One region of the Mesorhizobium sp. M0152 genome, then DNA from elsewhere that is predicted to be linked to it. Evidence: predicted binding sites of a transcription regulator. Region 1 holds the regulator's gene; the other holds the start of a gene.

What was found. The regulator LexA, encoded in region 1, represses DNA repair genes until DNA is damaged. The targets are predictions, from matches to a motif close to TGTTCNNNNTGTGTTCNG.
Region 2: a site for LexA is predicted at 3,262-3,279, ahead of parE (DNA topoisomerase IV subunit B). Genes of this name have one in related genera too.

What each region holds. Positions count from the first base shown of each region.
Region 1 is NZ_JAMYTH010000001.1:169,356-185,077, forward strand. It holds gene rseP (RIP metalloprotease RseP) at 28-1,170, shown strand; gene bamA (outer membrane protein assembly factor BamA) at 1,388-3,757, shown strand; gene lpxD (UDP-3-O-(3-hydroxymyristoyl)glucosamine N-acyltransferase) at 3,834-4,889, shown strand; gene fabZ (3-hydroxyacyl-ACP dehydratase FabZ) at 4,882-5,349, shown strand; gene lpxA (acyl-ACP--UDP-N-acetylglucosamine O-acyltransferase) at 5,363-6,196, shown strand; gene NKJ26_RS00850 (LpxI family protein) at 6,183-7,085, shown strand; gene lpxB (lipid-A-disaccharide synthase) at 7,075-8,256, shown strand; gene gltA (citrate synthase) at 8,352-9,680, opposite strand; gene gltX (glutamate--tRNA ligase) at 9,864-11,288, opposite strand; gene NKJ26_RS00870 (ComEC/Rec2 family competence protein) at 11,390-13,855, shown strand; gene lexA (transcriptional repressor LexA) at 13,849-14,586, opposite strand; gene NKJ26_RS00880 (TetR/AcrR family transcriptional regulator) at 15,048-15,698, shown strand.
Region 2 is NZ_JAMYTH010000035.1:16,488-32,209, forward strand. It holds gene NKJ26_RS26380 (CpaE/TadZ family protein) at 1-366, opposite strand, end outside; gene NKJ26_RS26385 (hypothetical protein) at 410-679, opposite strand; gene NKJ26_RS26390 (type II and III secretion system protein family protein) at 684-2,099, opposite strand; gene cpaB (Flp pilus assembly protein CpaB) at 2,185-3,111, opposite strand; gene parE (DNA topoisomerase IV subunit B) at 3,350-5,398, shown strand; gene NKJ26_RS26405 (FUSC family protein) at 5,443-7,509, shown strand; gene NKJ26_RS26410 (DUF2336 domain-containing protein) at 7,506-8,630, opposite strand; gene NKJ26_RS26415 (MaoC family dehydratase) at 8,784-9,236, shown strand; gene NKJ26_RS26420 (HpcH/HpaI aldolase/citrate lyase family protein) at 9,240-10,121, shown strand; gene NKJ26_RS26425 (CASTOR/POLLUX-related putative ion channel) at 10,124-12,025, opposite strand; gene NKJ26_RS26430 (flavin reductase family protein) at 12,290-12,898, opposite strand; gene NKJ26_RS26435 (nitroreductase family protein) at 12,899-13,483, opposite strand; gene NKJ26_RS26440 (RgsD C-terminal domain-containing protein) at 13,639-14,601, shown strand; gene NKJ26_RS26445 (lysophospholipid acyltransferase family protein) at 14,620-15,558, opposite strand; gene thrS (threonine--tRNA ligase) at 15,648-15,722, opposite strand, start outside.

The DNA of each region.
Region 1 (15,722 bases):
GCGCCGTGGAAGGATTTGAGGTTTGTCTTGAACGAGATTCTTCACGCGCTTTTCAGCACAGAAGGCTTTGTCCTCGGCACGCTCGTGCCTTTCCTCTTTGTGCTTACCGTGGTCGTATTCGTCCACGAAATGGGCCATTATCTCGTTGGCCGCTGGTGCGGCATAGGCGTGAAGGCGTTCTCGATCGGCTTCGGCCCCGAACTCTACGGCTTCAACGACCGCCATGGCACGCGCTGGAAGCTGTGCGCGATACCGCTTGGCGGCTATGTCAAATTCGTCGGCGACATGAACGCCACCTCCAGCCAGCCCAGTTCGGAAGAACTCGAGACACTGACCGACGAGGAGCGCAAGGTCGCCTTCCATACGCAACCGATCTGGAAGCGCGCGGCAACGGTGGTGGCCGGGCCGCTGTTCAATTTCCTGCTGACGATCGTCGTCTTCGCCGTGCTGTTTTCGGCCTATGGCCGTTACGTGGCGGAGCCCATGGTGGCGGAAGTCACGGCCGACAGTCCGGCGGCGAAGGCCGGCATCTTGCCCGGTGACCGATTCGTCAGCGTCGACGGCAGCAAGGTCCTGACCTTCGGCGATGTCCAGCGGCTGGTTTCAGGCCGCGGCGGCGATACCATCACTTTCGTCATGCTGCGTGACGGCAAGGAAGTCACGGTGACCGCGACGCCGCGCCTGATGGAGCAGGAGGACGCACTCGGCAACAAGGTCAAGGTCGCCGTGATCGGCGTCGTCAACAACAAGGAACTCGGCCAGCCGCGTCTCATCACCTACACTCCGGTGGGAGCGGTTGCGGCGGCGGTCGAGGAAACCGGGCACGTCATCCAGCGCACCGGACAGTTTCTGCAGCGTTTCGTTGTCGGTCGTGAGGACAAATGCCAGCTGGGTGGCCCGGTCAAGATCGCCGACATGGCCGGCAGGGCGGCAAAACTCGGATTCGAATGGCTGGTGCAGCTCGTTGCGCTGCTGTCCGTAGGGATCGGTATTCTGAACCTTTTGCCGATTCCCCCCCTCGACGGCGGTCATCTGTTGTTCTACGGGGTTGAAGCCGTCATCCGCCGGCCGGTGTCGGAACGGATGATGGAAATGGCCTATCGGGCCGGTTTGCTTCTGGTGCTGTGCTTCATGGGGTTCGTTTTCTGGAACGATCTGTTTGGATGCTGAAATCATGAAGAAATTTGGCTTTGGCATGGTCGATGTTGAGACGCCGTTTACCATGCACGGGGATATGAGTGACGCGAAAGCCACGCACCAGGGTTAAGTAAATACAAATTAACCAGAAGCCTTGCGTGTAGGGAAAATCCGGTTAATACGGTACGGGAAATTACCGCACGTCCGGTTTTCTCGCCGTGGGGACTACGAGAAAAGGTTATTAAGCCCGATGAAGGCAGCATCCAAGTTTCTGAGCGCCGCTTCTGCGGTGGCTATGTCCGCCGCTCTGGTCGTACCAGGCGCGCTCGCAGTGCAGTTCGTTGCCACATCGGCGGCCGAAGCCGCTGTCGTCAGCAGGGTGGAAGTGAGCGGCAACCAGCGTGTCGACGCCGATACCATCCGCAACTACATCACCATCAAGCCGGGCAAGGCCTTCTCCAGCTCCGACGTCGACAGCGCGGTCAAGGCGCTGTTCGGCACCGGGCTGTTTTCCGATGTGCAGATCAACCAGGTCGGCTCGACGCTGGTGGTTAAGGTTGCCGAATACAAGGTCGTCAACCAGGTGTTGTTCCAGGGCAACAAGAAGCTCAAGGACAATGCGCTTGCGGCCGCGGTGCAATTGAAGCCGCGCGGCACGTTCTCGCAGGCGACGCTCGATGCCGACGTCGAGGCGGTCAAGGCCGCTTACAGGCGCATTGGCCGGGACGATGCCGGCGTGACCACCCAGGTCATGGAACTCGGCGACAACCGGGTGAACGTGGTGTTCCAGGTCAATGAAGGCGACCGCACGCAGATCGCGGCGATCAATTTTGTCGGCAACAGCGCCTATTCGAGCCGCCGCCTGTCGGACGTGATCACGACCAAGCGGTCGTCCTGGGTTTCTTTCATCCTGCGCGACGACGTCTATGACGACGACAAGCTGCGCGCGGACCAGGAACTGCTGCGCCGCTTCTACTACAATCACGGCTACGCCGATTTCCAGGTCGTCTCGGCTGTCGGCGAACTCGACAATGCGACGAACAAGTACACGGTCACCATCACCGTCCAGGAAGGCGAGCGTTACACGTTTGGCGACATCAGCGTCGAAAGCACGATCCCGGAAGTCGACGGCAAGTCGCTGGAATCGGTGATCGAGACCCACAAGGGCGACGTCTACAACGCCAAGAATGTCGAAGACAGCATCATCGCACTCACCGAGAAGGTGGCCGGTTCAGGCTATGCCTTCGCACAGGTGACGCCACGCGGTGATCGCAATTTCGAGAACCACACGATTTCGGTGGTCTATACCATCGACCAGGGCACCAAGGCCTATGTCGAGCGCATCGAAATCCGCGGCAACGACCGCACGCGCGACTACGTCATTCGCCGTGAGTTCGATGTCAGCGAAGGCGACGCGTTCAACCAGGTGCTCATACAGCGCGCGAAGAAACGCCTGGAAGACCTCAATTACTTTGATAAAGTCGAAGTCTCGACAGTGCCCGGCTCGCAGCCGGACCAGGTCGTGCTGGTGGTCGACGTGGTCGAGAAGTCGACCGGTGAGTTCTCGGTCGGCGCCGGTTATTCGACCGGTGGCGATACCGCCGGTCCGTCCGTCGAAGGATCGATCACCGAACGCAACTTCCTCGGCCGCGGCCAGTTCATCAAGCTGTCGGCAGGCGGCGGCAAGAAATCACGCGACTACAGCATTTCGTTTACGGAGCCTTATTTCCTAGGACGGCGCATCGCCGCCGGCTTCGACATTTTCAAGGCGACGCGTGAATACGACAACTACGACAGCGATACCATTGGTGCGACGGTGCGCTTCGGCCTGCCGATTACCAACAGCATCACGACCCAGCTGGCCTACAACATTTCGCAAGAGAAATATAAGCTGGACGATGATTGCGTGACCGGTGGCATCTATGATCCCTTGAAGTGCAATGTTTCCAACGCCATCTTGGATGGCATAGATCAGAGCCCATGGATCAAGTCGTCGGTCAGCTTGGGGCTGGTCTACAACACAATCGACGACATGAAGAACCCGCATGAGGGTATCTATGCCAACACGACGGTGGAAGCTGCCGGTCTCGGTGGTGACGCCAAATTCGTGAAGGTCACCGCGCGCGGCAGTATCTATCAGACTCTGTCGGAGCAGCTCGATCTGGTCGGACTCATTTCAGGCGGCGCTGGTCATGTGATGGGCTACGGAGAAGGCGATCTTCGGGTGTTCGACCACTTCCAGAGCACCGATCGGATGATCCGCGGCTTCGCTTATGGCGGTATCGGGCCTGTCGACAACGACGGTGCGGGTGACCATCTCGGCGGCACGACGTATTTCAATGCGTCGGCGGAAGCCCAATTCCCGCTGCCGGTTGTCCCAGAAAGCTTCGGCCTGCGCGGCGCTGTGTTTGCCGATGCTGCAACGCTCTATGGCAGCAAGGTTGCCAGCGGCTTGGTCGATCCAAATTCCACCGACATGAAATTGCGCGCCTCGGTCGGTATCGGCTTGATGTGGGCCTCGCCGTTCGGCCCGATCCGTATCGACTATGCGGTCCCGGTCAAGAAGGAAGCGACCGACGACGTGCAGGAATTTAACTTCGGCATATCGACCCGCTTCTGATCGGCGGGCAACGATGCTCCCGGGTCTTCAAAGGTCCGGGAGAAATGTTCCGACCTAGCTGGATATAGCTTCTGGAATGACCGATCCGGTGTTCTTCGCGCCATCACGCCGGTACACGGCGGGCGAAGTCGCGACTCTGACCGGCTCGGTGCTTGTCGATTCCGGCCACTCCGATATTTCAATCGGCGCGCTGGCGCCGGCCAGCGAGGGTGGCGAGAATGCGCTCGTCTTCGTCGACGGAAAACGCAATTCCTTGCTGATGCCGTCGCTGCGGGCAGCAGCGGTGCTGTGCCCGGTTGAATTCGCCGGCAAGGCGCCGGCCGGCGTTGCCGTTCTGACCCACCCGCGTCCCCAGCAGGCTTTCGCGCTGGTCGGGCGCCTGCTGTTTCCGACAGCCGCCACGCCGGGACCGATGACCGCTGAAACCGGTGTTTCGCCGCACGCCCATATCGATCCGACAGCCTATGTCGAGGCAGGCGCGGTCATCGAGGCTGGTGTGGTCATTGGCCCGGGTGCCTCCGTCGGCAGCGGTACCGTCATCGCGCCCAACGCCGTCATCGGACAATCCTGCCAGATCGGCCGCGACGGCTATGTCGGCCCGGGCGCCAGCATCCAGTATGCCTTGATCGGCAACCGCGTGATCATCCATGGCGGCGCCAGGATAGGCCAGGATGGTTTTGGTTTCGTCGGCGGCGCCAAGGGACCTGAACGCGTTCCCCAGATCGGACGCGTCGTCATTCAGGATGATGTCGAGATCGGTTCGAACACGACGGTCGATCGTGGCGCCATGTCCGATACGATCATCGGCCAGGGCACTAAAATCGACAATCTCGTGCAGATCGCCCACAACGTCCGCATTGGCCGCAATTGCATTATTGCCGGACTTTCGGGTATTTCCGGTTCCGTGGTCGTGGGCGACAACGTCACCATGGGCGGCGGCGTCGGGCTTGCGGATCACCTGACCATCGGGTCCGGGGCCAAGCTTGCCGCCAGAAGTGGTTTTATGAGCAATGTCCCTGCGGGCGAGATCTGGGGCGGATATCCGGCGCAGCCGATGGCGGAAGCCATGCGGGAGATAGCCATGTTGCGAACGATGGCCAGGGCACGCAAGCAGGGCAAGGGAAATGGCTGATATGGTGGCGGCGACAACGCTGGAAGCGGTCGACATAATGGGGCTGATGAAGCTCCTGCCGCACCGCTATCCATTCCTGATGATCGACCGCATCGTCGACATCGATGGCGACGAGTCCGCCATCGGCATCAAGAACGTGACCATAAACGAGCCGCATTTTCAGGGTCATTTTCCCGAGCAGCCGGTCATGCCCGGCGTGCTGATCGTCGAGGCGATGGCACAGACGGCCGGCGCGATCTGCATCCGCAGCCTGGGCACCGAGAAGCCGTCGCTGGTCTACTTCCTGACCATCGACAACGCCAAATTTCGAAAACCGGTCGTTCCTGGCGACCAGTTGAAGATCCATGTCAAGAAAATCAAGAAGCGCGGCAACCTGCTGAAATTCGCCTGCGAAGCCCTGGTCGACGGCACCAAGGCGGCCGAGGCCGAGATTTCAGCCATGATGGTCACCGGCGACTGACGATCGAGTGCTTATGAAAATCCAGACTTCCATCCATCCCTCCTCCGTCGTGGAAGAAGGCGCTCAAATCGGCCAAGGTGTTCGTGTAGGACCGTTCTGCCATATCGGCGCGGATGTCGTGATCGGCGATGGCGTCGAACTGGTCAGCCATGTCTCGGTGATCGGCGCGACCACCATCGGGGCGTCGACCAAGGTCTATCCGATGACGACGCTGGGAGCACCGCCGCAGAACACCAAGCACAAGGGCGGCCGCACCACGCTGGTCATCGGCGCCAACTGCACGATCCGCGAAGGTGTCACCATGCATCTCGGCACGGATTCCAGCCGTGGCGAGACGAAGGTCGGCGACAACGGCAATTTCCTTGCCTACGCTCATATCGCGCATGATTGCGTCGTCGGCGATAACGCAACCTTTGCCAATGGGGCAACGCTGGGCGGCCACTGCGAGGTCGGCAACAATGTCTATATTGGCGGGCTGACCGCCGTCCATCAGTTCGTGCGCATCGGCGACAATGCATTTCTGGGCGGTTGCTCGGCGATCGTGGGCGACGTCATCCCCTATGCCATTGCCGTTGGCAACCGCGCCAGCCTGCGCGGACTCAACATCATCGGGCTGAAGCGGTCTGGCCTGCCGAAATCCGAAATCCATTTGCTGCGCAAGGCTTACAAGGCGATCTTCGATCGCTCCCGCACCGTCGGTGAGAACATCGAGCTGGCCAAGGCCGAGTTCGCCTCGTCTCCGACCGCCATGAAGATCATCGATTTCATCACCAGTCGCGGCAAGCGCCACTATGCTGTGCCATCGCTCAAGGGCGGCGATGGCGACGACGCCGATGACGAAGGCTGAGGCCACCGCGACTGGTCTCGATCTCCCGCCTGATGCCAAGGTCGGCATCATCGCCGGCGGCGGCAGTCTCCCGGTCGAGGTCGCACGGGGATTGGCCCTGCACGGGTATCGCCCCTTCATTCTTTTGATGGAAGGTGAGGCCGACCGCCAGCAGGACCTGCGCGGATACGAGCATGACAGTCTGGAACTGGAGCAGATCGGCTCGTTGGTGACGACGCTGAAACGCCACGGTGTCACCCATCTTGTCCTTGCGGGCGAGATCAAGCGCAGGCCGCGGTTGACCCACATCCGCCCAAGCCTCGGCTTGCTGGCGATCGTGCCCTCGGTAATCATGGCGCTGGCGCGTGGCGATGACGGACTGCTGAAGGTCCTGACGCGCGGTCTGGAGAAGCGCGGCATAAAAGTGGTCGGCGCGCATGAGGTCGTTCCCGAACTGGCTGCTGTCGAGGGCACGCTGACGTCAGTTGCGCCGAAGCGATCGGATTGGCGCGATATCGAGGCCGCCAGGCAGGCCGCCAAGGCGATCGGCGCGCTGGACATTGGCCAGGCAGCGATTGCGATCGGCGGGCGCGCCATCGCGCTCGAAGGCATCGAAGGCACGGCGAGCCTGCTTGAAAGAACACGAGATCTGCGCGGCCACGGCAGGCTTGCCGGAAAGACGCGTGGCGTTCTCGTCAAATGCGCGAAGCCAGGTCAGGAACTACGCGCCGATCTCCCCTCGATCGGACCGCAGACCGTGGAAGCCGCACATGCCGCCGGGCTTGCCGGCATTGCCGTGGAGGCGGGCCGCTCGCTTATCCTCGAAGGCCCGGCGACGCTTGATCGCGCCAATGCGCTCGGCATCTTTATCGTCGGACTGCCCATCACGGAGCCGGCTGATGGCCGCTGACAAGCCGCTCAAGATCGCCATCGTCGCCGGCGAAGAATCCGGGGATGTGCTTGGCGCCGACATCGTGCTTTCGCTTGAGCAGGCAACTGGCCGCAAGGTGCAGCTTGTCGGCCTCGGCGGCCGCCACCTGCAGGCTCTGGGGCTGGTTTCGCCATTCGATGCCGGAGAGATCGCGCTGATGGGCTTCAGCGCCATCCTGCGCGACCTGCCGCGCCTGATACGGCGGATCGGCCAGTTGGCCAAAAGCATCGCGGACGAGAAGCCCGACTGCCTCGTGACCATCGACAGCCCGGATTTCTCGCTGCGCGTCGCAAGGAAGGTGCGCGCGGCCAATCCGTCCATCCCCATCATCCACTATGTCTGCCCGAGCGTCTGGGCCTGGCGGCCGGGCAGGGCGGTGGCGATGAAACCCTATGTCGACCATATTCTCTGCATTCTGCCGTTCGAGGTGAAGGAACTCGAACGGCTGGGCGGCCCGCCCGGCACCTATGTCGGGCACCGGCTTGCACATGATGCGGGCGTGCTGGTGGCGGCGAAGGCGCAGGACCTGCCGCGCGATCTCACCGCGGACCGCGTAAAGACATTGCTCGTCCTGCCCGGCTCGCGGCGCGGCGAGGTGCGGCGGCTGCTCGAGCCATTCGGCGAGACGGTATCGATGCTGCGCGCACGGGGGCATCGCCTGCGGCTGCTTTTGCCGACGGTGCCGCATGTCGCCGACCTCATCAAATCCTCGGTCAACCGTTGGGATGAACAGCCCGAGATCATCGTCGATCCCCAGCGCAAATGGCAGGCTTTCGGCAAGGCCGATGCCGCGCTGATCGCATCCGGGACGGTATCGCTGGAACTGGCGCTGGCTGGCGTGCCGATGGTTTCCTGCTACAGGCTCGATCCCGTCGCCCGCGTCGTGGCGCCTTATCTGCTGTCCGTCTGGTCCGCGCTGCTGCCCAATCTGATCGCGGACCGTGCGCTGGTTCCTGAATTCTACAACGAGTATGTCAAGCCGAACAATCTGGCCCGCCAGCTGGAGGCATTGTGGGCCGACAGCGGCATGCGCGCCTGGCAGAAAAGCGGATTTGCCGAGATCAGGCGTCGCATGGCGACGGACAAGCCGTCCGGCGAGATCGCGGCGCAGGTGTTGATCCGGTACGTCAAGAGGGCGAATAGCGAGTAGCGAGTAGCGAGTAGGAAGAATGTGGCCTCGATCGACTCCCTCGCAACTCCCTATTCGCTATTCGCTATTTCCTACTCGCTATTTACGCGTCTCATTCACCGCTTGGCGATCGGCACGTAGTCGCGCTCCGGCGCTCCGGTGTAGAGCTGGCGCGGGCGGCCGATCTTCTGGCGCGGATCCTCGATCATTTCCTTCCACTGCGCGATCCAGCCGACGGTGCGGGCGACCGCGAACAGCACGGTGAACATGGTGGTGGGGAAGCCCAGCGCCTTCAGCGTGATGCCGGAATAGAAGTCGACGTTCGGATAGAGCTTCTTTTCGATGAAATAGGGATCGGTCAGCGCGATCTTTTCCAGTTCCATGGCGATGTCGAGCAGCGGATCGTCCTTGATGCCGAGCTCGCCCAGCACTTCGTGCGCCGTCTTCTGCATGATCTTGGCGCGCGGATCGTAGTTCTTGTAGACGCGGTGGCCGAAGCCCATGAGCCGGAACGGATCGTTCTTGTCCTTGGCGCGGGCGATGAACTCCGGGATGTGATCGACATGGCCGATCTCGCCCAGCATGTTGAGTGCCGCTTCATTGGCGCCGCCGTGGGCTGGGCCCCACAGGCAAGCGATGCCGGCAGCGATGCAGGCGAACGGGTTGGCGCCCGACGAACCGGCGAGGCGAACGGTCGAGGTCGAGGCGTTCTGCTCGTGGTCGGCATGCAGGATGAAGATGCGCTCCATGGCGCGCGCCAGCACCGGGTTGATCTTGTATTCCTCGCACGGCACGGCGAAGCACATATGCAGGAAGTTTGCCGCGAAGTTCAGCTCGTTCTTCGGGTAAATGAAGGGCTGGCCGATATGGTATTTGTAAGCCATGGCCGCGATGGTCGGCATCTTGGCTATCAGCCGCATGGAGGCCACCATGCGTTGGTACGGATCGGAAATATCAGTGGAGTCGTGATAGAAGGCCGACAGCGCGCCGACCACGCCGCACATCACCGCCATCGGGTGCGCGTCACGGCGGAAGCCGGTGAAAAAGCGCGACATCTGCTCGTGCACCATGGTGTGGCGTGTCACGCGGTAATCGAAATCATCCTTCTGCGCCTTGGTCGGCAATTCGCCGTACAGCAGGAGATAGCAGACCTCGAGGAAGTCGCCGTGTTCGGCCAGCTGGTCGATCGGATAGCCGCGGTGCAGGAGAATGCCGGCATCGCCGTCGATGAAGGTGATCTCGGACTCGCAGCTCGCGGTCGAGGTGAAGCCGGGATCGTATGTGAAGGCGCCAGTGGTGGTGTAGAGCGTGGCGATGTCGATGACATCGGGCCCGACAGAGCCGCTTCGCACCTTGAATTCATGAGTCTTGCCGCCGAATTCCAGCTTTGCCGTGGCCTCTTGGTTTTTGCCGCCAAATTCCAGTTTTGTCGCAGCTTCGGTCATTGCAAACTCCTTTTTGTTTCCTCATGCCGGCAAAGGCAAATTGTGCAAGCGACACGTCGAAATCACCGCAATGCCGCTTATTCGCCACCGCATTTTAGGAGGTGCGTGCCAGATTGGGCCAAGGCCTAATGTTGCACTGCGAAACCCGCCTTTCAATGCCAATCTTCTTGGTCCAGTTTGCTCCTAATCGATTTGATCTTCTATGCGCGCGAGGCTTTCCTCGCGCCCGAGGACGGCAAGCACGTCAAATACGCCCGGCGAAGTGCTCTTGCCGGTCAGGGCGGCGCGCAAAGGCTGGGCCACGGCGCCCAGTTTGTAGCCGCCGGCCACTGCGTAGTCACGGATGGCGGCCTCAGCCGCTGCGGCGGTCCAGTTGCCTGACAGTGCGTTCAAAGCTTCGTGAGCGCCGCGCAGGATCTTGCGGGCATCGGCGTTGAGCAAAAGCGCCGCCTTGTCGTCGATTGGCAGCGGCCGCGCCGCAAACAGGAAGGCTGCGCCGTCGACGAGCTCGACCAGCGTCTTGGCGCGCTCCTTCAGGCCCGGCATTGCGGCCAGCAGCTGCGCCTTGTTGCGGTCGTCGAGGCGCGCGGCCATCGCCGGACCGCCTTCGAGATAGGGCAGGGTGGCGATGAAGATGTCGAACAGCTCGGCATCATCCATGCGGCGCATATGGACGCCGTTCAACGCCTCCAGCTTGGCGAAGTCAAAGCGGGCCGCGCCCTTGTTGACGTCGCCGATATCGAACCAGGAGATCATGTCCTTGATCGACATGATCTCGTCGTCGCCATGGCTCCAGCCAAGGCGCGCCAGGTAGTTGAGCAACGCCTCCGGCAGATAGCCCATGGCGCGATAGGCCTCGACGCCGAGCGCGCCGTGCCGCTTCGACAACTTGGCGCCGTCGGCACCATGGATCAGCGGAATATGCGACATCGAAGGCACGTCCCAGCCCATGGCGTCGTAGATGACCGTCTGGCGAGCGGCATTGGTCAGGTGGTCGTCGCCCCGGATGATATGCGTGACGCCCATGTCGTGGTCGTCGACGACGACGGCATGCATGTAGGTCGGGTTGCCGTCCGAGCGCAGGATGATGAAGTCGTCGAGATCCTTGTTGGGAAAGCGTACCTCGCCCTGGACGCGGTCGTGCACCACCGTCTCGCCTTCCGTGGGCGCCTTGATGCGAATTGCGCCCTTGGCGCCGGCAGGCGCTTCCGACGGATCGCGGTCGCGCCAGCGGCCATCATAGCGCGGCGGCAGGCCCTTGGCCCGCGCTGCCTCGCGCATCGCCTCCAGCTCGGCGGGCGTCGCATAGCAATAATAGGCCTTGCCCATGCGCACCAGCTCCTCGGCCACTTCGCGATGGCGCGGCGCGCGCTCGAACTGTGACACAGGCTCGCCGTCCCAGCTAAGGCCAAGCCAGGAAAGCCCGTCGAGAATGGCCGTGGTCGCAGCCTCGGTCGAACGCTCCCTGTCGGTGTCCTCGATGCGCAGCAGCATCGTGCCGCCGGTGTGCTTCGCGTACAGCCAGTTGAACAGCGCCGTGCGCGCGCCTCCAATGTGGAGGTAGCCGGTGGGCGAAGGGGCAAAACGGGTGACGACCTTGTCGGACATGGAGCTCTCGGAAACCATCTGAAGCGGGGTGCGGTGCGCGGGCTTTCGCGCGTTGCGCGTTCATGTAGCATAGGGTGTCGAGGGCGCAAGGGGCAGACCCGATGGCTGGACGAGGCTGGAGCTCGGATCAGGGCGAGGATGCTGTTGCCGGCGTCAGCGAACGGTCCCTGTTTGCAACGCCCCAGCCTGTTCCGCTGCCGTCGTTATCGCCGCTCGTGCAGGCTCCCGGCAGGCAACCGTTGCCGGTGGATATCCCAGCGCCAATTCCGCCCACGGACGCCGGAAGGATTGTGCGCGTGCGCCGGCGGATCGGCCGGGTTTCACTGCCGCGCCTGCGCCGCGACATTGCAACGGCGGCGGCTCTGGAACTCGACCGCGGCATAGGTTTCCTATTGGTGCCGGTCTGTCTGGCGAGCGGAGCAATCGGCTATTTTTCGCTCGCGGCGGAGCCTGACCTTGCGAAACTTGTGGCGCTGGTCATGCTGACGGGGCTCCTAGCTCTGGTCTCGCGTTCCTGGCCCAAAACTCACCTGTGCCTCATGGCGGCGTTCCTGTGCGCGGCTGGCTTGCTTGCCGCGAAGGTCGAGACGTGGCGGACCGCGACCCGGATGCTGGGCTCCGAAATCTCGACGCAAGTGACAGGCCGTGTCGTTTCGGTCGACCGGATGGAGACTGGCCGCATCCGATTGACCATCGACGTGATGTCGACCGCCCGGCCGATACTGCGCTATGCGCCGGAGCGCGTCCGGCTGTCGGCACGCAAGATACCGGCCGAACTGACCGCCGGTTCCCTGGTCACCGGCTATGCCAAGCTGCTTCCGCCGACAGGCCCGGTGCGGCCGGACAGCTACGACTTCTCCTTCGACAGCTATTTCGCGGGCATCGGCGGCAGCGGGTTCTTTCTCGGCAATCCAAAAATCGTCGCCACAGGTGACGATGGCATGCCGCTGTCGGCCCGCCTTTCCTCGGCGGTGGAAACCGCCCGCGAAGGCATCGCCGATCACATCAGGGACATTGTCGGCGGTGCCGAAGGCGAGATCGCCGCGGCGCTGATCGTCGGCGTGCGCGCCGGCATTCCTGACGAAATCAACGAAGCGATGCGCCGTACTGGCATCTATCACATCATCTCCATTTCCGGACTGCACATGGCGCTGGTCGCAGGCACCATCATGGGCCTGCTGCGCGGCGTCTTTGCCCTGTTCCCGGATTTTTCAGCGCGTCGGCCGGTCAAGAAATACGCCGCCGTGGCGGCACTTTGCTCGATTGCCGCCTATCTTGTCATCTCGGGCGTCGTCGTTGCCGCCGAGCGCAGCTTCATCATGCTGGCGGTGATGCTGATCGCGGTGCTGTTCGATCGGGCGGCGCTGACCATGCGCAACCTGGCGATCTCGGCGATCGCCGTCATCGTGGTGTCGCCGCATGAAGTGGTCGGCCCGAGTTTCCAGATGTCTTTCGCCGCGACCGCCGCGCTGGTCGGCGCCTATGCCGGCTGGGCGGATCACCGTGCGGGAAAGACCAGACCGCCACCGCCGAAGCGATCCCTGCCGGGTTTCCTGACGCGAAAACTCCTGCTGGCGACCGGCGGACTTGCCATGACGTCGATCATCGCCGGCGGCGCCACGGCACTTTTCGCCATCTGGCATTTTCAGCGCGTGTCGCCGCTCAGCCTGTTCGCCAATCTGGCCATCATGCCGATCGTGACGCTCGTGATGTTCCTGGCCGTTGCCAGTGCACTGTTGATGCCGTTCGGGCTGGATGGGCCGTCCCTTTACCTGATGGGCAAGGGGTTGACTGTCATGATCGCCATATCAAGCTGGATTTCCGAGCGTTCGCCGGTCGATGCCGTCGGGCTGATTTCGCAGCAGTCGGTGCTGTTGGTGACCATTGCCCTCGTCATCGCGACAATGGCAACGACATGGCTGCGGCTTGGAGCACTTCCATTCGCGCTCGCCGGTCTGTTGATCGTCGGCGATACGCGCACGCCGGATGTGCTGATCTCGGAGGATGCGCGGCTGGTCGCACTGCCGATCGGCGGCGGCGAACTTGCGGTCAGTCGGGCACGCCCGAACGAATTCACCGTCGACAACTGGAAACGCGCCCTGACATCCGAAACCATCGTCGTGCCGGAAATCTTCACCGAAGGAGACGGCGAATTCGACATCGCCGATTCCATCGGGCTGCCGCCGGGATCACCTTTCTATTGCATATCAGGCGTCTGTCTCGCCAGGCACTCATCGGGTGCAATCATAGCGCATGTCGAAGACCGCAAGGATGCGTGGAAAGCCTGCGGTTTCGCCGACCTGATCGTCATCAATGATGCAACGGCATATGACCCCTGTCACAACCCGCTGGTGCTTGTCGTCACCAAGCGGCAACTCGCCCGCAAAGGCAGTGCGGCCGTCTTCTTCGACCGCCAATCGGCGATCGCACCAGCGACAATCAGCTTCGCCGTGGACAGCCCATACCGGCCTTGGCACACGCAACGCAAATTTTCACGCGAGGCGAGGGGGCTGCCGCCCTACAACAAACCCGACAAGCCAGCGGTAAAACCGCAGCCGCCTCAATAGCGTCTGATCAGCCCGACCAGCTTGCCTTGCACCTTGACCCTGTCTGGCCCGAAAATGCGCGTTTCATAGGCGGGATTGGCTGCCTCGAGAGCAATCGAAGCTCCCTTGCGGCGGAACCGTTTCAGCGTCGCTTCTTCTTCATCCACCAGCGCTACGATGATTTCGCCAGGGCTGGCCGTGTCGGCGTTGCGGATGATGACGGTATCGCCGTCGAAGATGCCGGCCTCGATCATCGAGTCGCCCTTGACCTCGAGCGCATAGTGTTCGCCACCCATGATCATGTCAGGCGGCACCGAGATCGAATGCGTCTGATGCTGTATGGCATCGATCGGCACACCGGCGGCGATACGGCCCATCACCGGGATCGATACCGCGGAAACCGCATCGTCGTCATTGCCAGCCGATGACATCCGCGATTGCGCCGGTTTGATCTGGCGGCCGAGGCTGCCTTGCCCAAGACTGCCCTGGATGACGCTTGGCGAGAATTTTTTTGCCGCATTGAGGCCCGGCGCGATCGAATCCGGCAGCCGCAGCACTTCCAGCGCCCGCGCCCGGTTGGGCAGCCGGCGAATAAAGCCGCGCTCCTCCAGCGCCGTGATCAGCCGATGGATACCGGACTTGGAAGCGAGATCGAGCGCTTCCTTCATCTCGTCGAAGGAGGGCGGAATGCCGCTTTCCTTGAGTCGTTCATGGATGAACATCAGCAGTTCATGTTGCTTGCGTGTCAGCATGGCGGCCCCCAAGACATTGAACAACGGGTTTGAATCAGAATCAGAAAAACAAACCCAGAACAAACACTATCTGTTCCAGTTGTGTTCCGCAACTGTTTAAAGTTTAATGAATTTGTTAAGGCTGCGGAAACGAAGTAGCCGCTCGCAACCGGCATCCCAAAGGCGCGGTCCTCCGTCGACGCGCGCTCGGGCCCATTGAAATTGTTTCGGTTAATGGCCCGTGGACCGATCGATCTCACTTTTGGCATAATCCCGCAAGCTGTGTTGCCGACAAATGCCGGGTGCGTTTCGGCGGGTCGAAAAACCTCCGTCGCTCGTGAACGAAACGAAGCCAAAATGCCAACTGCATGCCAGAAAGCGGCCGGGCACCGTAGGACGCGAAGGGCCGCCTTTTTGCTCGTTGCTTCCCGCTCGCTTGACGAAACCGTATAGGAGTATACGGTTTGCGCGGAGGAACATGAATGATCACGCCGAAGCAGGCAGCGCGCCGCGCACGGATAGAGCATGCCGCCTATGCGGTGCTCCGGGAAACCGGCTACAAAAGCGCGTCCCTGCTTGCCATCGCCAAGCGGGCATCGGCGTCGAACGAAACCCTCTACAACTGGTACGGCAACAAGCAGGTGCTGTTTCGATCCCTGATCGAAGCCAATGCGGGAGAGGCAAGGAAGCTGCTGGAGGACGCCCTTCACCAGGCTCGCGATCCCCTCGAAACCCTGGGCTTGCTAGGGCCGGTCTTGCTGACCCTGGTGACGGGCGACAAGGCGGTGGCGCTCAATCGTGCCGCAGCGGGCGACGTCAACGATACAGGCACGCTTGGCCAATCGATCGCGCAATTCGGCCGCAACACCATAATGCCGCTTGTTGGCGACCTGCTTCGAACCGCAAGTCGGGACGGCCTGATCGCCTGTGACGATCCTGCCGAAGCTGCCGACATCTATGTCCGTCTCTTGATCGGCGATCTTCAGGTTCGTCGGATTGTCGGGGTCCTGGAGGAACTGCCTGCGCCGGAAATCGAGCAAAGATCGAACAGGGCGCTCACCCTGTTCTTGCGCCTCTATGCGCCCGACAAGGGCGGCCGGTCTTCGCCAAACGCGGACAGGAGTACACGATGATGATCGCGGTTCCCTACCTGTCCG
Region 2 (15,722 bases), on a different contig from region 1:
CACCGAGCGCACGAGGTCGGCGGTGGTGATGGGCTTGACCAGGAAATCCGCGACCTTGAGCTGCACCAGGATGCGCGCCGCGGCGGCGTTGAACTCCTGGGTGACGACCACGACCGGCACCTTGCCCTCCAGCCGGCGCATGACGCGCTGCAGGGCGTCGATCTCGTCCAGCCTTGCCGCATCCATGTCGACGATAATGGCGCCGAAGTCGGTCTCCTGGATCTCACCGCGCAATTCGGTGAGATTCTTGTCCACCGTCGACAGCTGGATAACCTCGGAGGCGGCGAATGCGGTCCGCGTGTCCTGCACGAAAGTCCCGTCGGTCGATACGAGCAGGATCTTCTTGGTCTTGATGCCGTTTGCCATTCTGCCTGCCTGTCGGTCGTCGCCTGTTGGATTGTCCGTTAAATCAGTCGCTTGTGGAGGACTGCGATGCCTTCGCGGCAGCCGCCTGGTCGGGCGTGACGGCAGCGGCGTTGCCCCGCTGCGCGGGCACAAGCAGCCGCGTGTTCTGGACGCCGTATTTCCAGGGATCGACCATCTGCATGACGGTGTTGGCGGCCTGCGCGTCACCAGCGCCGGACGTCATCCCTTCGCTGCGCACATAGTCATCGCTGGTGCAGCCGGCGGCGAAGCCGGCAAAAAGCAGGGCGATGCTCGATCTCAAGACCATACGCATGGCTTCAATCCTTCGGCAGGTCGAGGAAATGACCGGCCGTGGTGGCCGCCGCGGGCTGCGTGACACGGCCATCGGCCAGCGCGACGGCACGGCCGGCATCGGAGCCCTTCACTTCCTCGGTGTTGTTGAGGAAGTAGTCGACATTGCTGGCCGGCTGGGTGCCGTCTGTCGGCTCCGCGAGCTTCTTCGACGGATCGACAGGCTTAACCAGATAGGGTGTGACGATGATCACCAGATCGGTCTCGCGCCGCTGATAGGATTTCGACGAGAACAGCGATCCAAGCACCGGCATCTTGCCGAGGCCGGGAATGCGGGACGTGGTGATGTCATTTTGCGATTGCAGCAAACCGGCGATCATGAAGCTCTGGCCGTTCTTCAGGTCGACCGAGGTCCTGGCGCGGCGAACGATGAAGCCGGGCACCGAGATGGTACCGATATTGTAGGAGGCCGACGCGTCGATCGAGGAAACTTCCGGCGCGATGTCGAGGCTGACCAGCCCGTCCTTGAGCACGGTCGGCGTGAAATCCAGGCTGACGCCGTATTTCTTGTAGCTGACCGAGATCTTGCCGTTCTCCTCGGAAACCGGGATCGGGAATTCGCCGCCGGCCAGAAAGCTTGCCGTCTCGCCGGAACGGGCGATCAGGTTCGGCTCCGCCAGCCGACGGGCAAGGCCCCGCTCTTCCAGCGCCTTGATGGCGATGTCGATCGAGACGCCATTCGACAAAAGTTTGCCGATGATCTCGCCTGTCCCTGCCGCCGTTATTGACCCCGCGGGCAACGCAACATTGCGCCCACCGATGCCATAGGCGAAATTGGCGGCGTATTTGGCGCCAAGGTCCTGGCTCGCCTGGCGGTTGATCTCGACGAAGCGGACGTTGAGCTGGACTTGCTGCGACGACGAGATGTTGACCGAGTTGATCACTTCCTCGGTGCCGGAAAAGCGCGTCGCGATCTTGTTTGCCTTTTCGGCGGCGACCGCGTCATCCGCCTCGCCCGACAACACGACGCGGCCATTGGCCGAGCCGACCTTGATCCTGGCGTCCGGCACGCTGGCGCGGATGGTGTTCGCCAGTTGGTCGGTGTCGAGCGTCACCTCGATGTCGACGGTGCCGACGAGCTGCTTGTTCTCGTCGAATAGCGCGATGCCGGTGGTGCCGAGATTGTTGCCGAGCACATAAAAGGATTTGTCTGTCAGCGGATTGACGTTGGCGATCTCCGGATCGCCGATGACGATCTGGTAAAAGGCCGCACTGGTCATGATGGTCTTGGGCTTGCCCTTGGCGACCTTGATCGACGCATTCCTGGTCGACGAGACATGGACGACGTCATTGTCCGCCTTGGCGGCGCCGGCGAAGGCGAGCAAGCCGCTGGCGGCCAGTGAAATCGCCAGGGCACGCACGAAACGCGGCCGGCTTGCCATTCGATATTGAAGTTGCCTGAACATTGTTCCCGTCCCGTCCGGTCCCCACCGGTCCTGCTCTGGTCCACTCAGGAACCTGATATTCCTATTTCTGGTCCCGCGCAGGAACCTGATATTCCTCGGCCTTCGTGCCACGCGTCACGATGACCGTCTTGAATTTCGGTTTCTCCGGCTCCTTGGTCATCGCCTCGAACAGCGAGCCGGCCGCGGCCTGGGCCTTGGCTGCCACCGATCCGCCGAAGGAAGAGATGGTGGTGACGCCGTCCTTGCCCTCGCCGCCTTCGCTGGCGGAGCGAAGCGACAGCGACAGCGTGCCGACGGTGCGGGCAAGCGCAACTTTCTGCGCACCTTCGGTCGTCACCTCGAGGGTCACGGAGTTGGCGACCTGGGGCGTCGTCTGGCGCTCGTCGGCGCCCTGCCCGACGCTGAGCACCTTGGCGTCGGCGACCACGATCTCGGAGGTTATCGTCGAACCGGCCGCCCCTTGCGCGTTCTTGGCCACTTCCTGGATTTCGCCGGCATCGCGCGTCAGCACGACATCGACACGGTCGCCCGGCGTGACGAAGCCGCCGACACCGGCGATCTCGTCGGTGCGGATGGTCACCGCCCGCATGCCGGGCGTCAGCATGTTGGAGAGCGTCGCGCGGCCGTTCAGCCCCGACAATTTGGTGAGCAGCACCGGTTCGTTGACCTCGATCGGCGACAGCACCACGCGGCCGCCCTCCCCGAGCAATCCGTCGATGGTGGCAAAGGCGCCCTGCGGCAGGGAATCCTGCGGCCAGGGGATTTCGTTGAGCTTGGCGCGCTCGAGTTCCATCCCGTAGCGCAATGGCGCATTCGCGACCACGATGGTCTTGAACTCGATCGTGGGCGCGGCCGGAGCGGCGATCGACGCGGTTTTCTCCTGGGCATCGGCCTTGGCCTGGCTCTTGACCCAGAAATCCGCGGCAAAGATCGAGATCGCGCCGAAAACGGCGGCGATGCCGATCATCGTAATGGCCTTGCCCCTCACGCCGAAACCCCTGATGCCCGTCGTTTCTTGTTATGTTGGAGGTCACGCTAGGCGGCATTGTTAAAGAATCAGGAATCCCGCGCGGCGGTGTCAGAGCTATTTCGGCCCGCTTGGTTATCGAATGGTTTTAGGATAAGAGGAGGTAAATCCCCGAACGTAACAGGAACCTCCGTCGCCTGGCGCCGAAAAGCGTGGCAGTATCGGCGAGTGATTCGCAGCACCGGACCCTATGGCAGGCATGGACGACAACAACGATCTTTTCGGCAGTCTGGAGAAGCAGCCGGCTCGCACGCCGGCGCGCCCGGCGGATCCGCTCGTGCAAGCCACGAAGCGTCCTGCCGCGATCAAGGATGGCAGTGAAGGCTACAGCGCCGCCGACATCGAGGTGCTCGAAGGTCTCGAGCCGGTGCGTCGCCGGCCAGGCATGTATATTGGCGGCACCGACGACAAGGCGATGCACCATCTCTTCGCCGAGGTCATCGACAATTCGATGGACGAGGCGGTTGCCGGCCATGCCACCTTCATCGATGTCGAGCTTTCGGCCGACGGCTTTCTGACCGTCACCGACAATGGCCGCGGCATTCCGGTCGATCCGCATCCGAAATTCAAGAAGCCGGCCCTCGAAGTGATCATGACGACACTGCATTCGGGCGGCAAGTTCGACTCGAAGGTCTATGAGACATCGGGCGGCCTGCACGGCGTCGGCGTCTCCGTCGTCAACGCGTTGTCCGACCATCTCGAGGTCGAAGTCGCGCGTGGTCGTCAGCTATACCGCCAGCGTTTTTCGCGCGGTATCCCGGTGAGCGGTCTGGAGCACCTTGGCGAGGTCCATAATCGCCGCGGCACCAAGACCCGCTTCCACCCCGACGAGCAGATTTTCGGCAAGGGCGCGGCCTTCGAGCCGGCGCGCCTCTACCGCATGACGCGTTCGAAGGCCTATCTGTTCGGCGGAGTCGAGATCCGCTGGACCTGCGATCCCTCGCTGATCAAGGAAAAGGATCAGACACCGGCTAAGGCGGAGTTCCATTTTCCCGGCGGCCTGAAGGACTATCTCAAGGCCTCGCTCGGCGACGAATTCCAGGTGACGCGGGAAATCTTCGCGGGAAAAAGCGACAGGCAAGGCGGCCATGGCTCGCTCGAATGGGCAGTGACCTGGTTCGGCGGCGACGGCTTCATCAACTCCTACTGCAACACCATCCCGACCGGCGAAGGCGGCACCCACGAGGCCGGCTTCCGCAACGTGCTGACGCGGGGGCTGCGCGCCTATGCCGACCTCGTCGGCAACAAGCGCGCCTCGATCGTTACCTCCGAAGACGTCATGATCTCGGCTGCCGGCATGCTGTCGGTGTTTATCCGCGAGCCTGAATTCGTCGGCCAGACCAAGGACAGGCTGGCGACGATCGAGGCGATCCGCATCGTCGAAACCGCGATCCGCGATCCGTTCGATCATTGGTTGGCCGACAATCCGCAAGAGGCCTCGAAACTGCTCGAATGGGTGATCGCGCGTGCCGACGAACGCGTCCGCCGCCGCCAGGAAAAGGAAGTGTCGCGCAAGAGCGCGGTGCGCAAGCTGCGCCTGCCCGGCAAGCTCGCCGACTGCACGCAAAATGCCGCCGCCGGCGCCGAGCTCTTCATCGTCGAAGGCGACTCGGCCGGCGGCTCGGCCAAGCAGGCGCGCGACCGCGCCAGCCAGGCAGTGTTGCCCTTGCGCGGCAAGATCCTCAACGTTGCCAGTGCCGGCAACGACAAACTGGCCGCCAACCAGCAGATATCGGACCTGACCCAGGCGCTGGGCTGCGGCACGCGCTCAAAATATCGCGACGAGGATTTGCGTTACGACCGGGTCATCATCATGACCGACGCCGACGTTGACGGCGCCCACATCGCCTCGCTGCTGATCACCTTTTTCTATCAGGAGATGCCGGCGCTGGTGCGCGGTGGCCATCTCTATCTCGCGGTGCCGCCGCTTTACTCGATCCGCCAAGGCGGCAAGGTCGCCTACGCCCGCGACGACGCCCACAAGGACGAGCTTCTGCGCACCGAATTCACCGGCCGCGGCAAGGTCGAGCTCGGTCGCTTCAAGGGCCTAGGCGAGATGATGGCCTCGCAGCTCAAGGAAACCACCATGGACCCGAGAAAGCGCACGCTGCTCAGGGTCGATGTGATCGATGCCGAGGCAGCCACCAAGGATGCGGTCGACGCGCTGATGGGCACCAAGCCGGAGGCGCGCTTTCGCTTTATCCAGGAACGCGCCGAATTCGCCGCGACGGAAGTGCTGGATATCTAGCCGCCAGCCGGTCTAGCCTGCGCTTCTGATGCGGAGACCAGCATGTGACCTGGGCACGGCTGAAAACCTATTTCGAGACGAGGCTCAGTGGGTTGACGCAGCCGACGCGCTCGGACTGGATTTTTGCCCTGCGCACCGTTTCGGCCGGCCTGATCGCGCTTCTGGCCGCCTATGCGCTGAAGCTCGATCATCCGCAATGGGCGATGATGACAGTGTTCATCGTTGCCCAGCCGGTTGCCGGCATGGTGCTGGCAAAGGGGTTCTACCGGTTGCTCGGCACGCTTGCCGGCGGCATCGCGGCGATCGGCATCACCACGGTGTTTGGCCCCAATCCCTGGGTGCTGGTGACGGCGCTTGCCGTCTGGATCGGCATCTGCACCCTCGTCTCTTCGCTGCTGCGCAATCCCGAAGCCTATGGCGCCGCCCTTGCTGGCTACACCGCGATGATCATCGGTCTGCCCGCCTTCGGACAACCGCATCTCGTCGTCGACCTCGCGGTCGCGCGCTGCGCCGAGATCGTGCTCGGCATCGTCTGCGCCGGCCTGACCAGCCGGCTGATCCTGCCCAAACTGGCCAGCGACGCCATCATCTCGCGGCTGAAACGCTGCATTCTCGATCTCGCCACCTATGCCGGCGGTGCGTTCTCCGGCGGTGACCCGGCAACGCTTTCCGGCCTGCATCGAAAGCTCGTCGCCGACACCCAGACGCTTGGCGAAATGCGCGCCTACGCCAGGCTCGAGGCGCCAAGCTTCGCGCCGCGCGCGCATCCGGTACGCCGCACCATCGGGCAACTGCTTTCGGCGCTGTCGGCGGCACGCGCGCTGCATGCGCACGCAGCGCCGAAAAACGCGGCACTTATTCCGGTGCGTTCGGAGTTGCAGGCCCTCGTCGGCGAACTGGCAACCAAGCCCGGCGCATTGAACGATACGTCGCCGTGGATAGCACGGCTCGACGCGATTGCCGGCAAGGCCCGGCAAATGCCCGATGCCTCCGCCGATCAGGGTGACGACAGGGTCGGCACCATCACTCGCCTCATCATCGCCGCCGATTTCGCCGAAGCGCTAAAACAGGCGTTGCGCGGTCTCGATGCCTTGCGCGCGCCTGTCACACGCCCGACCCGCGACGGCAGGCAGCCGGCGTTGGTGGTGCACCGCGACTACCCCGGGGCATTCCGCAACGCCGTGCGCGCCGCCCTGGCCACGTTGCTGGTTGCCGCCTTCTGGCTGACGACGAAATGGTCGGAAGCGGCCGGCACCGTCATCCTCGTCGCCGTCGTGTCGAGCCTGTTTGCCGCTCGCCCCGACCCGGTGCAGGTGTCCTGGGGCTTCTTCAAGGGAACGCTGCTGGCGTTCCCCTTTGCCTTTCTGGTCGGCCAGGTCGCGCTCCCCGCCCTGCCCGGTTTCGGCTGGTTCACACTGTTTGTGGTGCCGATCCTGGTGCCGGCCGCATTGGCCATGGCCAATCCGCGCTTTGTCGGCGTGGCGACGGCCTTCGCCATCAACTTTCTCGCCTTCCTCAGTCCGCATCAGGCGATGACCTACGACCCCGGGCCGTTTCTCGCCGGCTCGGCGTCGATCCTGGTCGGCATCCCGCTCGCGATCGCCGTTTTCATCGTCGTGCTGCCCGCCGACCCATCGCGCGCCGCCAACCGCATCGTGCGCGCCATGCGCCAGGATCTGGCGCGGCTTTGCCTGCACGAGCGGGTGCCCAGGCGTTCCGCCTTCGAGAGCCTCGCCTATGACCGGATCAACCAGTTGATGCCGCTGGTGCAGAATTCCGGGAGAAAGGGCGAAGCGGTTCTGGGTGGCGCCGTCGCCGCCGTCACGGTCGGCCTGGAAATCCTGAGGCTTCGCAGCCCAAGCCAGGACCACGCGATTCCATCCGAGACCGCACTTTCGATCACTAACTTTCTGAGAGGACTGGCGCGCGAACTGCTCTTCCACGCCCCCGGTGATCCGCAGACGTCGACCATCGCCGTCGCCCGGCAGTATGCGGCAGGCATTGCTGAGCGCAACGGCACGGCCGAATTACTGCAAACGGCCGCATCGCTGCGCATCATTGCCGCGGCGATGGAAGATTTCCCCGATTTCTTTGCGAGGTATAAAGGCTAAGCAGCGGCGATCGCCAGCGCATGATCTCGAGCATTCTCGCGCAGCGCATCGAGATGGATCGACTTGACCAGGGCGGCGAGATCGCCTTCCGCGGACTGCCCGCCCAGATCCTTGAGCATCAGCCAGCTGACTTCCTGGACGCCTGCGACGCGCTTGCCGTTGGCGACCTCACGCCAGATCTTCAGCGCGCGCAGGATGATGGCGTGCGTGGCGGCGGCCAAGCCGGCGCTGCGAAACAGCGCCTGCAAAGCCACGTCGTGCCCGCCGGCCAGCAGCGTTCTCACCCGCTGCCCGGACTGCTGGCTGAGCGCGACCAGCGCCGAGCCGAAGAAATCGACCTTGCCATGCGCGATGGTGCGGATGAGGAAGCTCGCGGTGAGATCGCCGCGCAGCCTGAGATGCTCGATGAGCGCGGCATGCTCTTCCCGGCGCGTGCCCTCGATCAGCGTCACCGAAGCTTTGACGCAGGCGTCCCGCATGAGGCGGTCGGCGCGTGCGGCCCCCATCAAGGCCATGACCAGTGGTGAGGTCTTGAGCGTCTCGCCGAGTTTGACGAGAAGCATGTGCCGGCAGTCGGCCGGCAGGCGGGCGTCCGATATCAGCGCCTCGCGGACCGGCGGCAGATGCCCGTGGCGTTCGGCCATGCGGCGGAAGCTCAGCGAGGCGATATCGGCGCCGCTATTGGCCAGCAACACCGCGCAGGCTTCCGCCTCGCCGACTTCGGCAATGGCCGCCGACAACGCCATCGAGACGAGCGGCCGGTCGGCGATCAGCTTCTGCGTTGCCTTCTGGCTCGCCGCCACGCGGTTGATCAGGTCGGCGTCGGTGAGCAGCGGCGAACGCGCCAGCACCATGCCGGCGACTTCCGGCTGGTCGGAGGCCAGCACGCTGATGATCTGCGGCGGTGCGTGGTGGCTCATGGAGAGCGCTTCGGCCATCGCCAACCGCACCTTCGACGAGGCATCGTCGAGCAGCAGCGTCAGCGCCGCTTCCGCCGCGCAGCGGTCCTCGAACGGCATGTCGGCATCGACATAGGCTCGGGCCAGCGCGCTTGCCGCGGCGGCTCGCTCCGATACCCTGGCCGTGTATATCCATTTCAGGAAATGCGAAACAACAACCATGCCCGCCTGCTAACGCCCCTTGCCAGAAGCTTTCTGACCCCGTTGAAGACGGTACGCAGAAATGGTTTACGAACGGTTCACCATGTTTATTAACTGGCTTGCGAGCCGGGTTTGCAGCGCCTATCAACCCGCAAGCAGCTAAGGAGAACGAAAATGGCCGGGCTTTATCTCCAGGAGTTCGTCGCCGGCCGTGTCTTCCAGCACACGCTGCGCAAGACCGTCACCGAGAGCGACAACATGCTGTTTTCGGTGATGACGCTGAATCCGCAGCCGCTGCATATCGATTTCGATTTCGCCGCCAAGAGCGAATGGGGCAAGCCGCTGGTCAACTCGTTGTTCACGCTCGGGCTGATGATCGGCATCTCGGTCAACGACATCACGGTCGGCACGACTGTGGCCAATCTCGGCATGAAGGAAACGGTGTTCCCGCATCCGGTCTTCCATGGCGACACTATCCGCGTCGAAACGACAGTCATTTCAGTCCGCGAATCCAAGTCAAAGCCCGATCGCGGCATCGTCGAGTTCGAGCACCGTGCCTACAACCAGCATGGCGACCTCGTCGCCAAATGCACGAGGCAAGCCATGATGCTGAAGAAGGCGGCCTGACGGATGCGCTCGCTGTTGTTCGTCCCTGGCGATTCCGAAAGGAAGCTAGAGAAGGGTTTTGCCACCGGGGCCGACGTGGTCATCGTCGATCTCGAAGATTCCGTGGCGCCGCAAAACAAATTGCGCGCCCGCGAGATCGCGGCGCGCTTCATCGTGGAACGCAGGACGCAAACGAGTTCGGCGATCTACGTCAGGGTCAATGATCTGTCGACCGGGCTGACGGATGACGATCTGACGGCTTTGGTCCCGGCAAGGCCCGAGGGCATCATGCTGCCCAAGTCGAACAGCGGCCAGGATGTCCAGCAGCTTGCGGCAAAGCTCAGGGTTCGCGAGGCCGAAAACGGCCTGGCCGACGGCGTGACGAAAATCCTGCCGATCGTCACCGAAACGCCGGCGGGCGTGCTGGCGGCGGCGACTTATGCCGGGACAAGCGCGCGGCTTGCCGGCGTCACCTGGGGAGCAGAGGATTTGTCGGCTGCGATCGGTGCGCGCACCGCCCGCGACGAGCACGGCCGCTACACCGATGTGTTCCGCTTCGCCCGCGCCATGACCATCCTTGCGGCCGGAGCGGCGGAAGTCGCGGCGATCGACACCGTGTTTCCGAATTTTCGCGACATGGAAGCCTTCGCCGCGGAATGCGCCGAGGCGGAGCGGGACGGCTTCACCGGCAAGATGGCGATTCACCCCGATCAGGTGCCCGTCATCAACGCCGCCTTCACGCCATCGGCCGAGGCCGTGAAACAGTCGGCGGCCATTGTCGCGGCGTTCCAGGCGGCCGGAAATCCGGGCGTCGTCGGCATCGGCGGCAAGATGGTAGACCGCCCGCATTTGCGGCTGGCCGAGCAGCTTCTGGCGCGCGCAAGGGCGGCGGGCATTTCCGCCTAGTCTCAGTCCCGCGCCAGCACGATGATCCGGTCCTCCGGCACATAAGCCAGCGCTTCCGATTTCAGTGGGTTGACGGTGACGCCGCCCAGCCCCCGGTCGTCGGCCTCCGCTGCACGGATGCGCCGGTAACCTATCGCGATCTCGCCGCGTAACCGCGCCGATTCCGCGATCGTCCAGAAGGTCACCGGCCGCTCGATGGCGATATAGTCGGTGACCGGACGCATGTAGATTTCGGAGCCCTTCTCGTCGAGCAGGTCGTCGAAGATCGCGGCGAGATACTGGTTCTCGGACGCCTGTGCCAGCATCAGACTCACCAGCCTGTTGCTGACGACGAAATCGTCGGCCTTGGTGACTGCCGCAAGCTCTCGGTTGCGTACGTCGATCATCTCGCTGACGATGTTGATGTGCAAGCCGGCATCATCCGCGATCTTGCGCAGATGCAGCAGCGTCACCAGCGTGCGGGTATCCGCAGGCTGCGCTGCCATGGTTTCGCTATAGCCGAGCACGAGCACGTGGTCGTAGGAAGGCACATCCAAGGCTGCCAGCGCGGTGCTGCTCGAAGTGTCGATGACGCGACAGTAAACCGACAGATTGTCGCCGGCGACCGGTAGCTGATCAACTTCCTGCTCCAGGCCGGGCGTATCGGCGGCGATGGTCAGGCTCGAACCAGGCGCGACGTAGCGCGACAATTCATAGGTGATGATCGGACCGCGCCGGTTCCAGCCGAGGACCAGCATGCGTTCCGGCTTCATCTCGACGGGCCGCGGACTGAGGAGCGCCGCCGTGTCGATCTCGATCCTGGCGCTTCCAAGCTTTATCGCGGCATCGTCCTCCGCGATGATAATGGCGCGAATGCCTTTGCCGATCACCAAGTTCGATGGCGGGTTCAGATCGACCTGCCCATCGTGGTCGCAGAGGCCGATCAGCGCGCAGTGCTCATACGCCATCATCGCCTCGCCGAAGGTCTTGCCGGCGAGCTCCGGCTGCTCGGTCGTGTAGATTTCGTAGCCGTCGAAATCGAGCAGCTCCGAATAGACGCTGCTGAGACCCGACTGCCGGCTCGAATGCACGACAATGCGCGAGATCAGCTGGTCGGCCAGCACGAGTTGCACCTCGGCTCCGCCGACGACGCGGGCGACCTCGGCGTTCTTGCCATCGCGGATCTCGGCGGCGATGTTGTACGGGGCGGTACGCCGGATCGGGTCGTTGACCAGCGCCAGCACCGTCTTGATGACCTGGGAATCCGGATCGTCGCCATCGGGCGACAGCACGATGACCGACCGCGAGGTCTGCGGGTTGACGATGGCCAGGTCGTAGAGATCGGTCGGGTCGCCGCTGCGGCAGATGATGCGCGTATTGCCCAGTTTGCCCACCTTGACTGCGATCTCGTCCTCCATTTGGACCTTATCCATATTGGCCATGACGACGATCCGCGGACGGCGGCGGCTAGCATTGGCAACGACGAGTTCGGAGATGACGTCGAAGATCGACGGTGACCAGTTGAGAATGATGGTGTGATCAGTCTCCAGCACTCGCGAACGGCCCTTGCGCAATTCATCGAGCTTGCTGTCGACGCCAGCGCTCAGCACGCCGATGAGAGCCGACACGACGAAGATGCCGGTAAGCGTGACAAACAGCATAACGAGACGGAAGGCCCAGCCAGTATCACCGCCCATCGTGCCGGAATCGAGCGTGCGCATCAGCGATTCCCAGAACGCTTCGAAAAAGTTCAGCGGCTCGCCGCCTTCCGGAGCGATGCGGGTCGCCGCAAGGAAGCCCGCGGCAGCGATGATGATCAACAGGGAAAGGATAGCGAGCCAGCCGATCAGCGCGATCGGACCGGCGGCCATGCTTTTGTCGAATCCGTAGCGGAGCCGGGTTCCCAGCGAGTCTCGTTTCTTCATGCCGACGGTGCCCCCGCAATATCCCCAAGCCCGATGCGCCAACCCCAACGCATCGCTGAAGCGCTCTCTTAGCGTGTGTTTAGATACAGGGGAATCGCTTTCGCGTGTTCACGCCTATGCAATCCACCGATCGCTGTCGATGGCATGATCGGGGTCCTCGACCACAGCATCCGTATGGCGAGCCTGGCTACCTGCGCGCCGTCATGACCGCCAGCCCGGCGGACGAGTGCCGGTACTGCTCAGTGACTGGCAGGGCCTGGGTGTTCAGTCTCTTTCCCAGCGCGGCCGGCGCATCGAAAATACCTCGCTGATGCTTGCATAATCCATGTAGCCAAGCCGGGCGACATTGCCGGCCTTGCTGATGTCGAACAGGCCGTCCTTCAGGTAGGCATCGTCGATATAAACGCCGATCACCTCGCCGGCCACGACGACGGCGTCGGTCGGCACTCCGTCCAGGGCTTTTGGCCGGAAGACTTCCGTCACCCGGCATTCGAGCGCCGCCGGTGCGGCCGCCACACGGGGCGGCGCGACAAGGCGCGACGGCGCCATGGCAAGGTCGGCATAGAGGAACTCGTTGACGCCGCGCGGTGCGTCGACAGCCGTGCGGTTCATCTTCTCCGCAAGATCGCGGCTGACCAGATTGGCGACGAATTCGCCGGTTTCCTGCGCAAAGGAAGCGCTGTCCTTCTCGCCCTCGGAGGAGAACCAGACGATGAAGGGCCGTGTCGAAATGGCGTTGAAGAAGGAATAGGGCGCGAGGTTGATCTCGCCTGCCCCGTTCAGGGTCGAGATCCAGCCGATCAGGCGCGGCGCCACGATCGCCTTCGACGGATCGTGCGGCAGTCCGTGCCCCTTTGGCGGCTCGTAAAACACTTAGCCGGCCCAGGGCCCGGCATAGTCGGCATAGAGCTTTGCCGGATCGGGCCGCGGCCGCTCCGGCGCAGGGCCTTGATAGGAGCCGATATGGACAAAGCCGACGACACGCTCCTGCGGCGCCAAACCTAGTATCCCCCTGCCCTCCGGCACGTCGGAATACCAGTTGCTGATCATGTTGGTGCCATAGCCCAGCGCGTTGGCTGCTAGCATCAGGTTCATCGCCGCCATCCCGCCCGACAGGAACATCTCCCATTGCGGGATTTTCGGATTGTCCTTCGGCACGGAGACGACGCCGATCACCAGCGGCGCGCGCGAGAATCGCGCCAGTTCCTGGTAGCGGCGGCCTTCCGGCAATGGTCCCTCCCGCTGCTCGGCAAGCGCTGCCAGTTGTCTGCCGATCTCGATGCGGGCGTCACCCCGATACAGGATGAAGCGCCAGGGTTCGAGCCGGCCGTGGTCGGGCACCCGCACGGCGGCAGCGATTATCGTCGCTATCTCGGCATCGCTCGGCGCCGGCTCCTTTAAATCGGGGATCGGTGCTGAGTTTCGGGTCAGCAGGAAGTCGATGATTGGCGACGCCATGGGCGCAAGTCTCCTAAAACACTCTGTTTTGAGCTGAAGCGCACCATCGGGAATTCGGCGGCTCGGGCAATGGCGCAAGCGCCGGACTGAAAAGTCGGTATCGGTGGGACTCTTAAGCCTTGAAATTGCCACCGCCATGGGCTTCAACGCAAGGCATGTTTGAGGGGACTATCCGTCTTTTCCTGGTCTGGCTTTCCACCCTGCTGTTCATGGCACCGGTTTCGCTTGCCGTGGCGCAGGACACGGACGGCGTTGGCGATCTGAAGCTTCCCGGGATTTCGAGTTATGCGACCCCGAAAGGCGAGAGATCCCTGGCGCTGAGCGGCGGCGGTGCCATCACGCTGTCCGCCCAGTTGACCGACAAGGGCGCCGACATCACCCGCGGTATTGTCTGGCGTGTGTTCAGGCCCGAAGCCGTCAACGGCAAATTGCCGATGGTGGCGTCCGCGCATGGCGGCAGCGCCGTCTTCCAACTCGAACCTGGCAGCTACCTGGTTCACGCCTCCTACGGCCGGGCCGGCGCCACCAAGCGCATCACCGTCGGCAAGGACGCCAAGCGTGAAAGCCTCGTGCTCGACGCCGGCGGCCTCAAGCTCGACGCGGTTCTGTCCGGCGGCGTACGCATTCCACCGAAGAAACTCCGCTTCTCGATCTACGAGAGCCATGCCGAAGCGAACGGCGACCGCGCGCTGATCATTCCCGACGTCGAGCCCAACAGCGTCGTGCGGCTCAATGCCGGCATCTACCACGTCGTCTCGACCTATGGCGCGGTCAATGCGGTCATCCGTTCCGACATCCGGGTCGAGGCCGGCAAGCTGACCGAAGCGACTGTCGAGCACCACGCCGCCGAAATCACGATGAAGCTGGTGCGCGAAACCGGTGGCGAGGCGATAGCCGACACGTCCTGGTCGCTGCTCAACGAATCCGGCGATCCGATCAATGAAACCGTCGGCGCCTTCGCCTCTATGGTGCTGGCCGAGGGCGATTACACCATCATCGCCAAGAACCGTGACCGCATCTATCAGAAGGATTTTACGGTCGTGGGCGGACAGAACCAGGAAATCGAGGTTTTGGCCACCGAGGCGGCGGCGATGGACCCCGAGGAAGGCGCGGACTGACCGTCGAATTTGCAGGCGTCAGGCGGCCAGCTTCGTGCGTGCCGGCAAAAACGAAATCCGGCGGCGCCGCATTGGCGGCGCCAGGTCGAAAACACCGCGATAAAGCCGGTCGAGCAGCGCCTTCCGGTCGCGCAACGGTTCCAGTTCGCTCCAGTCCAGCACATCGCCGACGCGCACGTCGATCGCCTTGCCGGACAGGCGCGCGAATTCGTGGATGAGCAGCGAGATGCGGAGCGTCAGCGAGGCCTTGCCGACAAATTTGGCAACGCGGCCGTCGCGTTCGGCCATGTTCATCGGCCCGCTGACCAGATGGAACAGCCTGCCATTCTGCCCGGAGAAATGCATCGGAATGACCGACGCCTTGGCGTCCTGGACGAGCCGGGCTGGAAACATCTTCCACGGCAGGTCGCGCGCCCGGCCAAAACCTTTCGGCGCGGTGGCAACACCGCCGGCCGGAAACACCACGATGGTGACGCCTTCCTTCAGCAGCCGCACCGCCTCGTGACGCACGGCCATGTTGTTCTTCAGCGCGTCCTTGGTCTCGGAAAAGTCGATCGGCAGCGAATAGGGTTCCATCTCTCGGATCTTGAGCAGATCCTTGTGGATCATCACCCGGAACGGGCGCCCGAGCTGCTCTGCCAGCGACAGCACCGCAATACCGTCGCCGATGCCGAACGGATGGTTGGCGACGATCACCAACGGTGTGTCCGGCAATTGCGCGGGCGGCCACTGATCGGCGGTCCGCACACGGACGTCGATCAGATCGAGCATGCGGCTGAACACACGCTCGCCGGTCGGCACCACCTGGCGACGCCAGAAATCATAAAGTTCCGCGAAACGGTCCCGGCCGGACAGGCCTTCGATGGAATGGATGACCCAGCGCGTCAGTGCGGGCTGACGCGCATTGGCATAGGAAAGCTCGGGAAACGGCTTTTCTCGCGTCTTCAGCTTAAGCATGACAGTTCGCTACTGCGTTGGCGTGACAGGGATATGAAAATAGCGGTGGATTGCTCCGCCGCCATTGGGGGGTACAAAATACCGTTCAGTCAGGCAGCGCGCTTGCGCCGGCGATCAGGCGTGATCGCCTCCTCGGTCAATTTCGCGATGGCCTCGGCGAGACC